DNA from 2 places in the Nocardioides zeicaulis genome. Region 1 is predicted to be linked to the other one. Evidence: predicted binding sites of a transcription regulator. Region 1 holds the regulator's gene; the other holds the start of a gene.
What was found. Region 1 encodes LexA, which represses DNA repair genes until DNA is damaged. Its sites were predicted from a motif close to TCGAACANNTGTTCGA; they were not measured.
Positions count from the first base shown of each region.

Region 2: ACFFJG_RS13930 (alpha-ketoglutarate-dependent dioxygenase AlkB) is a predicted target of LexA. The motif match lies at 2,363-2,378, and genes of this name have one in related genera.

Region 1 is NZ_JBHLXH010000001.1:1,309,741-1,316,744, forward strand. Features, by position in the region: gene ACFFJG_RS06455 (hypothetical protein) at 121-456, shown strand; gene ACFFJG_RS06460 (hypothetical protein) at 614-1,204, opposite strand; gene ACFFJG_RS06465 (hypothetical protein) at 1,378-1,896, opposite strand; gene ACFFJG_RS06470 (LysM peptidoglycan-binding domain-containing protein) at 2,211-2,561, opposite strand; gene ACFFJG_RS06475 (SDR family oxidoreductase) at 2,740-3,069, opposite strand; gene ACFFJG_RS06480 (SDR family oxidoreductase) at 3,087-3,527, opposite strand; gene lexA (transcriptional repressor LexA) at 3,685-4,407, shown strand; gene ACFFJG_RS06490 (NAD(P)/FAD-dependent oxidoreductase) at 4,520-5,737, shown strand; gene ACFFJG_RS06495 (sulfotransferase family protein) at 5,801-6,535, shown strand; gene ACFFJG_RS06500 (DivIVA domain-containing protein) at 6,549-6,953, shown strand; gene ACFFJG_RS06505 (ATP-dependent DNA helicase) at 6,960-7,004, opposite strand, start outside.
Region 2 is NZ_JBHLXH010000001.1:2,838,042-2,845,045, reverse strand. Features, by position in the region: gene ACFFJG_RS13945 (oxygenase MpaB family protein) at 51-914, shown strand; gene ACFFJG_RS13940 (HD domain-containing protein) at 911-1,516, shown strand; gene ACFFJG_RS13935 (GntR family transcriptional regulator) at 1,559-2,281, opposite strand; gene ACFFJG_RS13930 (alpha-ketoglutarate-dependent dioxygenase AlkB) at 2,400-3,023, shown strand; gene ACFFJG_RS13925 (SRPBCC family protein) at 3,039-3,773, opposite strand; gene ACFFJG_RS13920 (FAD binding domain-containing protein) at 3,776-4,624, opposite strand; gene ACFFJG_RS13915 (xanthine dehydrogenase family protein molybdopterin-binding subunit) at 4,621-7,004, opposite strand, start outside.

The sequences.
Region 1 (7,004 bases):
CGTTCGTCTATTTCCGGCCCGGCGTGTCGCGCTTCCGGTGTGCTCCGGCGGGTGGTCCTGGCGTAGTCCGAACGGGCTATTCGGCCCCTCTGGATGGATCGAGCGGGCACAATGTCCCGCGTGACGGGGAAGCGGGCGGGATCGCGGCGAGCAGCCCCCGCGTCGTCCGCCCGGACCTCTCCCCTCGCGCTGGCGATCTGCGTCGGGATCACGCTGTGCGTGGTGGCCTGGGGCTACCTCGTCTACGCCGCCATCGACTTCGGTACGGCGGCCCGCGGGGGCTCCGGCTCGTCCGCCTGGATGTTCATGGCGCTCGCCTGCCTCGGCGCGATCGCGTGCCTCTTCGTCGGCCTGCTCCTCGTCGCCCGGCTCTCCCGGACCCTCGGGATCACCCGCGAGCCCCCCGCCCCCGGCGAGGCCCCACGGCCTATCGGCGGCAAGCGCGCGGCACGCTGAGCGCCGCCTTCCGCCTTGTGCGGTATCGGTGACGTACCAGGTACGTCACAGGAACCGCACTCACGGCCGGTGTCGCTCGGATGCAGGCGGGGCAGCTGCGCAGAGCGGAAGATCCGAGCCACCGGATGGCTCGGATCTTCCGCGTCGTCGATCGGACCTAGCGGAGAACGAGCTGCGGGAGCGCCTCGACCACGTCGAGGTCCTGAGCCGCGCCTTGCACGGTGACCGTCTCGTTGATCGGCGTCCATGCTCCACCGCCGATGCGGTACTCGCCCGAGTACGTCGTGTCGAGACTGACCGTTACCGGGTCCGCCTGCGTGTAGACGTGGGTGACGTCGAGGTACGGGTTCGGACGCCCCGGGCTGGCACTGTCGACGCCTGTGCCATCACCGAAGTGGAACCGGTACGTAACCTGGACGGCCCGGATCTCGACCTGACGGCCTGCAATGCGGACCGTCTGTGTGATCGGCTGGTCGTCGTCGGTGTAGAAGTTCGTCTCGAAGTTGACCAAGGTCTTGCCGCCCGGTGGCTGAACGACCAGCTCGGAGGCTGGCCACTCGATCCGCTTGAACTGCCTGATGATCAACGCGAGGACGTTGACCTCATCGACGTCGGCTTCAGGGACGCAGACGTCGCCGACGTCGACACCGTCCATGAACACGTCGTGGACAAAGCCGCTCGCACCGTTCTCCACGCATTCGACGTGGTCCGCACAGATGCCGCCGTTGCCGCACTGGATCGTGACCACCCAGGTGTGTGTTACATCAGAGCTAGATGAGCTCTGGAATTCCGCATAGGTCCACTGGCATTCAGCGTTGACTCCAAGAATGCCGACCTGGCTCGAGCACCCATCGGCGGTCGCGGTTTCGCTCAGAGCCATGAGCCCTCCGGAGGCCAGGAGGAGGGCAAGCAATAGACGGATCATCGTCTCGCGTACGCGGCTACGAACCATGCGCCTGGCTCGCCATTGAGCGTCAGCTGATACTGGCCAACACCGCTCGGCAGTCGCTGATCGACTTGTCCGTTCTTCAGCCGCACCACCGTTTCAGGGGTATCTAGATCCAAGTTGAATGTTGGCGGATCATCCGCAACTGACTTCAACAGGCTGATGGTCGCGCCGCCAAACTCGATAGACCCGCCCGCTTCGTAGATCGACTGGACCTGATCGGCGGCCTGACCACAGGACTGGCACTGACGCGAAAGCTTCCGGAACTCGGCGACTTCACCGGTCTGCTGCATTTCGTTGCTCACCTGGACCCACCGGCGTACAAAGTCCTCCGCGCTCTCGGCCTCCGCCGTCTCGGACTCCGTCGGCGAGGGCGAGGCGCTGGTCGGGTCGGGCATCTTCGGCGTGGGGCTGGGCTCGGGGTCGCCGTCGGAGCACCCGGCCAGCAGGAGCGGGGCGAGGACGGAGAGCGCGAGCGCGCGGCGTACGTGCATGAAGGGCCTTCCCGAGACAACGTCAGCACCGGTGAAACTACCCATCCGGAGCTGCCGAGAAACAGTCCCAGGAGCCGATCTGTGGACAACCGCGACCAGGGTGGCGGCAGACGACACCCGGAGGAGGCCGGCCCGTGTCGTATGCCGCCACCCTCACCACGGCAGCCCGGCAAGCTGCGTAGCCGACACATCGGAGATCGACTCGCTCAACCTGCTCCCGACATGCGCCGAGGGGCGGGCCTGGTGGCCCGCCCCTCGGTCTTCCCCTTGGTTCCACCAGCCGGGGTCGAAGCGGCTGATGGAGGCCTCGCGCGTCAGTCGGTGACGACCGGGACGCGGAGCTTCTGGCCAGCCGAGAGGCTGGCGGACTCGAGGGCGTTGAGCCGCTCGATCTGATCCATCGCGGAGCGGACGTCGCCGTCGGTGGAGATGTCGCTGGCGATGTCCCAGAGGGTGTCGCCCGGGGCGACGGTGACGACCTCGGTCGGGACCTGCTGGCCCGCCGAGTCGGTGCCGACGGCGCCGCCGGCGAGCATGACCGCCACCCCGAGGACCAGGAACAGCGAGGTCAGGAAGACCACGAGCCGGCCGCGCCGGGTGAGCCGCACCGCCGAGCGACGGGCGGACGTGGCGGTGAAAGCGGGGGAAAGGCTGAGGGTGCTCATCGTGGCCTCCTGGGGAAGATCAGCCGGGTGTCTCGGTCGAAGGAATGTCTAGTGATGACCACCGACAGTGGGTCGGTCTCGCTCAGACGTTCGATCGAACGTGTGTACGACGATAGAGCAGGTGTTCGAACAGATCAAGGACCTGGGCGAACAAATGTTCGACGGCCCCGAAGGCGGCTCAGCGCCGACGCATCGACCGCCGCCCCTGGGCCGCGAACAGCCCCACGACGTGCGGCGCCGCGCCGGGTGTGAGCGCGGCAGCCCGCGCCACTCCCCCGCGCCAGCCCGGCACGGTCCGCACCACCCGCCGCGAACCGAGGAGGGCGACCGCGGCCGTCGCGACCTGGTCGACGGTGAGGATCGGGCCGCCCGAGTGCACCAGCTGGGCTCCCATCCCGTCGGGGTCCTGCGCGGCGAGCATCGCGGTGTCGGCGCCGTCAGGGCACAGCGCGTGCACCCGGACCCCGCGGGGCGCCTCGGCGTTGACCGAGGAGCTCAGCGACACCACGCCCGCCTTCGTCGCTGCTACACGCTGTAGCCGGGGGCCGGGGTGAGGCCGGCGAGCGAGGCGACGTTGACGACGTCACCTCCGGCGGGCCCGAACGCGTCGAGCGCCGCGCGGGTGCCCCACATGGTGCCGAGGAGGTTGACCTCGACCAGGCGGCGCACCTGCTCGTCGGTCAGCGCGACGAGCGTCCCGTCGTCGCCGACCCCGGCGTTGTTGAACCAGGCCGCCAGCGGGGCGTGGCGCGCAGCCTCGGCGGCCACCGCCCGGTGCGCGTCGGGGTCTCGCACGTCGTGGACCAGCCCGGCCGCTCCGATCTCTTCTGCGGTCGCGGTGACCGCCTCGGAGACGTCGGTGACCACGACCCGGTGACCGCGGGCGACCATCCGCTCGGCGATCGCCCGCCCGATCCCACGCGCCCCACCCGTTACCACACAGCTCGTCGTGCCCACGCTCGCCATGCGGCCGACCGTAGCGACACGCGGGTTCGAACAGGTGTTTGATCCGCGGGCGTCCGCGGCGCTACGGTGGCCCCACTGCTCCGGGTGGACGGAGCACGACACCAGCAGCACACCAGCAGCACGTCAGCAGGACACCGTGCCGGGAGGACTGAGCCAGATGGCCAAGCAGGACGACAAGAACGTCATCGAGATGCCCGACGGCCCGCCGGACGCCACCGGCCTGACCCCGCGCCAGCAGCGCGTGCTGGCCACGATCAAGGACTCGATCGAGACGAAGGGCTACCCGCCCTCGATGCGCGAGATCGGCCAGGCGGTCGGGCTCACGTCGTCCTCCAGCGTGGCCCACCAGCTGCGCGTGCTCGAGGGCAAGGGCTTCCTCAAGCGCGACCCCAACCGGCCCCGCGCGCTCGAGGTGTTCCTGCCCGAGGTGATGGCGGCGCGCCGCTCGATCTCGAGCGCCGACGAGTCGAGCGTCGACGAGACCGGGATCGGCGACGTCTCCCCCACCGCGGTCAACATCCCACTCGTGGGCCGCATCGCCGCCGGTGGCCCGATCCTCGCCGAGGAGCAGGTCTCCGACGTCTTCCCGCTGCCCAAGCAGCTCGTCGGTGACGGCACGCTCTTCCTCCTGGAGGTGTCCGGCGACTCGATGATCGACGCCGCGATCTGCAACGGCGACTACGTCGTGATCCGGCAGGAGCAGACGGCCACCAACGGACAGATCGTTGCGGCGATGATCGAGGGCGAGGCGACCGTGAAGACGTTCCAGCGCAAGGACGGCCACGTCTGGCTGCTCCCGCACAACAGCGCGTACGACCCGATCCCCGGCGACAACGCGACCATTCTTGGTGTCGTCACGGCGGTCCTGCGCAGCCTCTGAGGCACTCCTCGCCCGGCCTTCCGACGGCCCTCCACCCTGCGGGGCGGAGGGCCGTTGATTGTGGTGCACCGAGCGGACACGATGGCGGGACCACCCATCGCGAGGAGCCCGCATGAGCCAGGTCCAGGAGTCCTACGACTACGTCGTCGTCGGCGCCGGCGTCGCCGCCACGAGCGCCGTGAAGGGGATCCGCAGCCAGGACCCCTCCGGCACGGTCGCGGTCCTCGGCTCCGAGCCCGACAGGCCGGTCTACCGACCCGACCTGTCGAAGGCCCTCTGGCTCGACGCCGAGAAGAGCCTCGACGACTCGTGGCTCTCCGGCGACCTCGAGGACGACGACGCGGTCGACCTCCTCACCGACACGACGGTCAGCGCGATCGACCCCGGTGCCCACGCCGTACGCCTCGCCGACGGCACGACCGTCACCTACGGCAAGCTGCTGCTGGCCACCGGTGCCGAGCCGCGCACGCTCGACCTCCAGCCCGGCCCGCGCGTCCTCTACTACCGCACCGCCGCCGACTACCAGCGGCTGCGCACCCTCGCCGGCCCCGACAGCCACGTCGTCGTGGTCGGCGGCGGCTACATCGGTTCGGAGATCGCCTCGGCCCTCGTGCAGAACGACGTCTCCGTCACCCTCGTGCTCGACCTCGAGGACGTGCAGGAGCAGATGTTCCCCCGTGCGCTCGCGGCCAGCCTCACCAAGGCGTTCACCGACCGCGGCGTGACGGTGGTGCACGGCTCGGTGAGCGCCGGCGAGGACACCGGCGACGGCGTGCGGATCCGGCTCGACGACGGCACCGAGGTGGTCGGCGACGCAGCCGTGGTCGGCGTCGGCGTGCAGCCGCGCACCGGGCTCGCCGAGGCTGCCGGGCTCGAGGTCGACAACGGCGTCGTCGTCGACGAGCACCTGCGCACCAGCGCGGAGGACGTGTACGCCGCGGGCGACGTGGCGTCGTACCCCGACGCCCTCCTCGGCCGACGCCGCGTCGAGCACGTCGACCAGGCCGAGAAGTCCGGCGAGCACGCCGGCAAGGTGATGGCCGGCGCCGGCGAGGCCTACGAGTACACCCCGATCTTCTGGTCCGACATCTTCGACGCCGGCTACGAGGCGGTCGGCGAGACGAAGTCCGACCTCGACATGGTGGAGGACTGGAAGGACGGCCAGCTCGGCACCGGCGTCGTCTACTACCTGAAGCAGGGCTCCGTGCGCGGTGTGCTGCTGTGGAACGTCTGGGACAGCACCGACCAGGCTCGCGAGGTCATCAGGGAGACGCGTGACGCGCCGCTCGACGACCCCGAGGTGCTGCGCGGCCGGATCCCGTTCGGCTGACGGGGTCTCGAGGCTCGTCGCCGGAGCTCCTCGCACCCCGGCGCCCGGTGTAGCCTCGCGGCGATGTTCGAGCACGCCGGCGCGACCCCGTCCCCCGAGGTGTTCCGCACCCGTCCGGGCAACCGGCGCCGGCTCACTCCGCCGGGCGAGGCCGAGCTCGACCGGCTGGGGCTCGCCGGGGAGGCGTCGGCGTGGCTCAGCCCGCTGGCGTACAACCTCACGGTGAGCCACAGCCACCGGTTCGTCTGGTACCGCGTGGCGAAGGTGGCGACCCGGACCATCCGCCACCACTGCGAGAGCCATGGCGTGAGCCTGGACGTGGACCACGCGATGCGGGTCAGGTACCCCCTGGCCAGCTTCACCGACTACTTCACCTTCGCCTTCGTGCGCGACCCGCTCGACCGGTTCGTCTCGGCGTGGCGCGACAAGGTCGTCGGAGCCAACTACTACTCCTTCGACGACGCGACGCACGCCCGGATGCAGACGGTCGAGGAGTTCGCCCGCTGGACCGCCGCGCAGGACCTGTCGGCGGTTCCCGGCACCGACCAGCACCTCACCCTGCAGAGCCGGATGATCGATCTCAACCGGGTCGACTTCGTCGGGCGCCTGGAGACCTTCGACCGCGACTTCGCCGAGGTGTGCGAGCGCATCGGCGCGCCGACCGTGCCGACCGCCCCGCGGAACCAGACCGCGCCCGGCGGGCAGGACCGCCGGGTCTCCGACGAGCTCCGCGCGCTGGTGACCACGATGTACCGCCGTGACTACCAGCTCTTCGGCTACGACCCCGACCGCCCGTAGACCGGAGCCCGCCATGACGCTCGCCCAGCCCCGCTTCGCCACCACCAAGCTCACCGAGGGCTACGACGTCGGCGAGGTGGACGACCTCGTCGACCGGGTCCTCGCCGCGCTCGCCCAGGAAGGCCCGGCCATGACGGCCGAGCAGGTGCGCGACGTCCGGTTCACGCCGGTGCGGCTGCGCGAGGGCTACGCGATGGGCGACGTCGACGACTGGCTCGACCAGGCGGTCGTCGCGCTGCGCGCGCAGGCGAGCGGCGTACCGCCCGAGGTCGCCGCGCCCGACACCGGCGCGGCGTACGTCCCCGCCGCACCCCGCCCCGACGCCATCGCGCGCGCCGACGACCGCTCCACGCGGGTGGCGATGGCGTGGGGTCTGGCCGTGGTGGCCGTGGTGCTGCTCCTGGTCGCCGTGCTCTGACCCGGCTCAGCCGGCGCCGAGCCGCTTCAGCGCCTGGCGCACCAGCGCCGG
Region 2 (7,004 bases), 1.5 Mb from region 1:
CGAGGTCGACGCGGCGCGTGCCGTTGGTCCTGCTCGCTACGCTCGACGGCGTGACCCTCCGCGAGCGACTCGGCACCGAGCTGTTCCGCAAGGTGGCGGGCCCCGACGGGCAGAAGGCCCGCGAGCGGGTGCACGGCACGCCCGGCCCCCGGTGGTTCGCCCCCGACTCGCCGATCGCGCGGGTGCACGGCGACGCCTCGATGTTCGTCGGCGGGATCCGAGCGCTCATGCTGCAGTCGCTGCACCCCGCGGCGATGCAGGGGGTGGCCGACCACTCCGGCTACCGCGGCGACATGTGGGGGCGCCTGGCGCAGGTCTCGACCTACATCGCGATGACCACGTTCGGCGCCGAGCAGGACGCGCTCGCCGTGATCCGGGCCGTGCAGCGAGCGCACGAGTCGGTCACCGGCACGATGCCCGACGGCACGCCGTACGCCGCGAACGACCCGCACCTGCTCGGCTGGGTCCACGTCGCGGAGATCGACAGCTTCCTGGTCGCCCACGACCGCTACGGCCACCGTCCGCTCATCGGCCCCGAGCGTGACGAGTACGTCGCGCAGGCCGGGGTCGCCGCGGGCCACCTCGGCGTCGTCGACCCGCCGCAGAGCGAGGACGAGCTGCGCCGGATGATCGCCGCCTACGGTCCCGAGCTGCGGGGCACGTCGGCCGCGCGCGAGGCGATCCGCTTCCTGCTGCTGCACCCCGACCTGCCCGTGGCCGCGCGGCCCGGGTACCTCTCGCTCGCCACGGCGGCCATCGGGCTGCTGCCGACGCAGGCGCGCCGCGAGCTGCGGCTGCCGCCGGTGCCTCCGGTCACCAACCGGGTCCTCGGTGCCGCGGCCACCCGCACCATCCGCTGGGCGATGGCGTCGGGCCACGAGGAGGCCCGGGAGCTGCAGGAGCAGCGCGGGTGAGCTCCGGGCCGGCGCTCGTCGCCGCGCTGGCCGCGCGGTGGCCCCTGCCGGACCGGCTCGACCTGCGCGACGAGCTGCTCGTCGCCTGGGACCGTCCCGGCTACCACGACCTCCTCCACCTCACCGAGGTGCTCGACCGGCTCGACGAGCTGGCCGACGCGGGCGTGCCGCTCGACCGGACGCCGGTGGCCGTGGCCGCGTGGTTCCACGACGCGGTCTACGACGGCGCCCCCGACGACGAGGAGAGGTCCGCCCGGTGGGCCGAGCGCGCCCTCACCGGGCCGCTCGCGACCGAGGTCGCCCGCCTGGTGCGGATGACGGTCGAGCACCGACCCGACGACGACGACACGCACGGTGGTGCACTCAGCGACGCCGACCTCGCGATCCTCGCCGCGCCACCCGAGCGCTACGACGCCTACGTCGCCGGGGTCCGGGCCGACTTCGCGCACGTCGGCGACGACGACTTCAGGGCCGGGCGCCGCGCCGTGCTCGAGGACCTCATCGCCCGGACGCGGCTGTTCCGCACCGGGCGTGCCCGCGAGCTCTGGGAGGAACGGGCGCGCGCGAACCTCGCTCGCGAGCTCGCCCGGCTGCGGGACTGAGCCTGCCCGACTGAGCCTGCGCCGCCGGCGAGCGGCGCGGGGTCAGCGGTCGGCGAGCTGGAGGTAGAAGGTGAAGCGGTCGTGGCGGTAGCAGCTGCGGGAGACCTCGACGATGCGCCCGTCGGAGACCGCGCGACGGGCGTGGCGCAGGACCGGGTCACCCTCGGCGATCTCGAGGATCGTGGCCTCCTCCGCGCTGGCGCGGTCGGCGCTGATCGAGTCCTCGACACCGGTCGGGCGCAGCCCGCGGGCGGCGAGGGCCTCGTAGAGGCTGGTGGGCGTGCCGTGCTGGAGGAAGCCCGGCAGGAGCACCTCGTTGAGGTAGGCGTCCTCGACGCACACGATGTCCTGGTCGGCGCGCCGCAGCCGCCGCCAGTGCAGCACCGGGTCGCCGGGCGAGATGTCGAGCGCGCGGGCGACGCCGGGGCCGGCCTGCTCCACGCGGGCCAGGAGCGTCTGCGACTCCGGCAGCATGCCGCGACGCCGCATCTCCTCGGTGAACGAGGTCAGCCGGCCCGAGGTCTTGGGCGGCTGGGCGACGAAGGTGCCGCGGCCGGGGATGCGCTCGAGCAGCCCTTCCGCGACCAGGGCGTCGAGCGCCTGCCTGACCGTCATCCGGGCCACGCCGAAGCGGGCGACCAGCTCCCGCTCGGACGGCGCGGCGGAGCCGGGGGGCTGGGCTTCGATGAGACCGCGGACGTGCTCGCGGACCTGGACGTGCTTCAACGCCCGCTGACGCGGGACGACGAGGTCCACCGGATCCATGCCTCACAGGCTAGGCACCCGGAGGACGGACGTCACTCAATTGACGAATGCTGGGGGAAACCATTGAGGTTGTCTTGAGAGTCGAACAGGCGTTCGACCGATGCCGTAGGATGGCCGCATGGCCACGCAGCCGGACTTCCAGGGCTCCCTCTTCGCCGACGTCGCCGTCGCGCCGGTGGACCTCGCGCCCGAGCGTCGCACCCTCACGCTGGGCGCCTGGGTCGACGTCCAGCGCAGCTGGCTGCCCGAGCCCGACGCCGTCCTCGCCGCGCTGGTCTCCGACGTCCCGTGGCGCTCGGAGCGCCGCGAGATGTACGACTCCGTGGTCGACGTGCCGCGCCTGGTCCACACCTACCTCGACGGCGACCCGCTCCCCCACCCGGTCCTGGGCCAGGCCCGCGACCGGCTGAGCGCCCACTACCTCCCCGAGCTCGGCGAGCCGTTCGTCAGCGCCGGCTGCTGCTACTACCGCGACGGTCGCGACTCGGTCGCCTGGCACGGCGACACCATCGGCCGGGGGCGGAGCGAGGACACCATGGTCGCCATCGTCAGCGTCGGCGACCCCCGCCGGCTGCTGCTGCGCCCACGCGGCGGGGGGTCGTCGATCGCGGTGACGATGGGCCACGGCGACCTCGTGGTGATGGGCGGGTCGTGCCAGCGCACGTGGGAGCACGCCGTGCCGAAGGTCGCGCACGCCGGGCCGCGGGTCTCCGTGCAGTTCCGGCCGCGCCACGTCTTCTGAGCCCGACCCGCCTCCTCACCTCCTGAGCAGCCGGCGCACGAGCGCGAGCCCGACGACGGCAGCCACGGCCTGCTTCCAGTACGACCGCGCCAGCACCGGCAGCACCGCGCTGCCGAGGTCGAGCGCCTCCGCGGGCGGAGCGGGCGGGGGAGACGTGGGCTTCGGCGGGGCCGGTCGCGGCGGCGGGGGCGGCTGGGCGGGCGGGGGTGGGGCGTCGTCCGCCACCGCCGAGGGCTCGTCCACGCCGGCCGAGGCGCCGGCCGCCACGGCGTCGAGCTCCTGCTGGTCGTCGGTGTCCGGCTCGGCCGGGGCCGTCAGGCGCTGCTCGAGGCAGGTGACGAACTGGCCCAGCAGCTTGTCGGAGACGTCCTGCATCACCCCGCGCCCGAACTGCGCGGGCTTGCCGGTGATGGCGAGGTCGGTCTCGACGGAGACGTCGGTGGAGGTCTGCGACCCGCTCATCGAGACCGTGACCCTGGCCCCCGCCGTGCCGTTGCCGCGCTTGTCCTTGCCCTTGGCGTCGACGACGAAGCGGTGCGCCTCGGCGTCCTTCTCCACGAAGGTGCCGCTGCCGTTGTACTGCAGCGCGATCGGCCCGAGCTTGACCTTCACCGAGCCGGCGAACGACTCGGCGTCGGCCTCGTTCACCTGCGCGCCTGGGAAGCACTCGGCGACCGACGCGATGTCGTTGAAGTGGGCCCACGTCTCCTCGACGCCGACCGGGACGGTGAAGCGGTGGGACAGCTCCACGCCTACGCCACCCCCGCTGCCTTGAGCACCGCGCGGCCGGTGAGCACCCGCGCCAGGTGCTGGCGGTAGTCGGCCGCACCGTTGAGGTCGGAGGGCGGGTTGGTGCCCTCGGCCGCCTGCTGCGCCGCCTCCCGTACGCCGTCCTCGGTCGCGGTGGCACCGGCCAGCGCGGCCTCGGTCGCACGCGCCCGCAACGGGGTGCTGCCCATGTTGGTCAGCCCGATCCGGGCCTCGTCGATCGACCCCCTCACCGTCGCGGCGACGGCCACGATGGGCCACTGGTGGGCCACCCGGACGAACTTCTCGTAGTGGGCGCCCCAGCCGGTGTGCTTGGGGATCCGCACCTCGGTGAGGATCTCGTCCTCGCCGATGGCAGTCTCGAAGAGGTCGACGAAGAAGTCGTCGGCACCGACCGTCCGGGTGCCGCCCGGACCGGCGATGACGAACTCGGCGCCGAGCGCGAGCGCGGGAGCGCCCAGGTCGCCGGCCGGGTCGGCGTGGGCCAGGGCCCCGCCGAAGGTGCCCCGGTGCCGGATCTGGGCGTCGGCGACCTCGGCGGCCGCCTTCGACAGCAGCAGCGCGTGCTCCTTGACCAGCGCGTGGTCGCGCACCTCGTGGTGGGTGGTCATCGCGCCGATGACGATGGCGTCGCCCTCCTCGCGGATGCCGCGCAACGAGGAGATGCGGCCGAGGTCGATCACCACCTCCGGGGCGTTGAGCCGCATCCGCAGCACGGGCAGCAGGCTCTGGCCGCCGGCGAGGATCTTCGCGTCGTCGCCGTGCTCACCGAGGGCGGCGAGCGCCTCCTCGACCGAGCTCGGGGCGAGGTAGTCGAACGGTGCCGGGATCATGCCTGGGCTCCTTCCGTGCTGTCGGGTCCGGGCTCGGACTCGTCGAAGTGGGGCATCGCCGCCTCGGGCGTCGGGGCGTCCTGCTCCCCCGCGTGGATGGCACGCCACACGCGCTCGGGCGTGCACGGCATCTGGATGTCGGTGACGCCGAGGTGGCGCACGGCGTCGACCACCGCGTTCACCACGGCCGGGGTCGAGGCGATCGTGCCGGCCTCCCCGACGCCCTTGGTGCCCAGCGTGTTGGTGGTGCAGATGCTCGGGTCGTCGGTGTGCACGACGTCGAAGGAGATGGTGTCGGCCGCCGTCGGCAGCAGGTAGTCGACGAACGAGCCGCTGACGAGCGTGCCGGACTCGTCGTGCACCGCCTCCTCCCAGAGCGCCTGCGCGATGCCCTGCACGAGGCCGCCGTGGACCTGTCCGGCGACGATCAGCGGGTTGATGATCGTGCCGATGTCGTCGCAGCAGGTGTACTTGCGCATCTTCACCTGCCCCGTCTCGGTGTCGACCTCCATCGCGCAGAGGTGCGTGCCGTGCGGGTAGTTGAAGTTCACCGGGTCGTAGGTGGCGTCCGCGTCGAGGTTGAGCTCCATGCCCTCGGGGTAGTTGTGCCCGGCGAACGTCGCGGTCGCGAGCTCCTGGATCGCCACGCCCTGGTCGGTGCCGCGGACGTTGAACTTCCCGTCGGCGTACTCGAGGTCGTCCTCGCTGGCCTCCAGCAGGTGCGCGGCGAGCACCTTGGCCTTGTCGATGACCTTGTCGACGGCCCGGACGAGCGCCTCCCCGCCCACGACGAGCGAGCGCGAGCCGTAGGTGTCCAGGCCCTTCGGCGCGACCTGCGTGTCGCCGTGGAGCACCTCGACGTCCTCGAAGGGGACCCCGAGCCGGTCGGCGACGATCTGGCTGAACGCCGTCTCGTGGCCCTGGCCGTGGGCGCTGGCGCCGGTGACGACCTCGACCTTGCCGAGCGGGGTCATCCGCACGCCCGCGTGCTCCCACCCGCCGGCGCCGTAGTCGAGGCTGCCCAGGACCCGGCTGGGCGCCAGGCCGCACATCTCGGTGAAGGTCGAGACGCCGATGCCGAGCTGCACCCGGTCGCCGCGCTCGCGGCGCTCCCGCTGCTCGGCGCGCAGGGCGTCGTAGCCGAAGGACTCCTTGGCCTTGGCGGTCGCCGCCTCGTAGTTGCCCGTGTCGTACTCCAGGCCGGCGACGGTCGTGAACGGGAACTCCTCGTGGGTGATCCAGTTGCGCTCGCGGATCTCGAGCGGGTCGACCCCGACCTCGGCGGCGAGCTCGTCCATCATCCGCTCGATGGCGTAGGTCGCCTCGGGTCGACCGGCCCCGCGGTAGGCGTCGGTGAAGGTGGTGTTGGTCAGCACCGTCTGGCACTCGAAGCGGTACGCCGGGAACTTGTAGATGGCGTTGAACATGAACGCGCCGAGCACCGGAACCCCGCCGCCGACGATCGCGATGTAGGCGCCGAGGTCGGCGTCGAGGTGCACCTTGAAGCCGGTGACCCTGCCGTCCTTGTCGGCCGACAGGGTGAGCGTCTGCACCTGGTCGCGGCCGTGGTGGGCCGCGAGCAGGCTCTCGCTGCGCGTCTCGGTGTACTTGACCGGCTTGCCCAGGCGGCGAGCCACGGCCCAGGCGATCCACTCCTCGGGCGTGGTCTGCAGCTTGCCGCCGAACCCGCCGCCGACGTCGGGAGCGATCACCCGGATCTTCGACTCGGGCACGCCGGTGGTCGCGGCCAGCGCGAAGCGCAGGATGTGCGGGATCTGGGTGGCCGACCACATGGTGATCTGCTCACCGGTGGGGTCGACCACGACGCTGCGCGGCTCCATGAACGCCGGGATGAGGCGCTGCTGGCGGTACTCCCGCTCGATGACGATGCCGTCGGAGCGGGCCTGCTCGATGGCGGCCTCCACGTCGCTCCCGGTGCCGGCCTCGGCGGAGTCGAAGACCCACAGCGCCGACTTGTTGGTGCCGAGGTCGGGGTGGGCGAGCACGGTGTCCTCGAGCGCCTTCTTGATCCCGATGACGGCCGGCTGCTCCTCGTACTCGACGTCGACGAGCTCGGCGGCGTCGCGGGCCTCGGCAGCGCTGCGGGCGACCACCACCGCGACGACCTCGCCGGCGAACGCGACACGGTCGGCGGGCATCGGCGAGTGCGCGGGCGTCTTCTGGTCGGGGGTGATCGGCCAGGCGTTGATGCACGCCCCCAGCTCCTCGCCGAAGTCCTTGCCGCTGAGGACGGCCACGACGTTGGGCGAGGCCTTCGCCTCCTCGACGTCGATGGAGGTGATGGTGGCGTGCGCGAACGGGCTGCGCACCATGGCGAGGTGCAGCATGCCCGGCAGCACGATGTTGTCGGTCCAGCGGG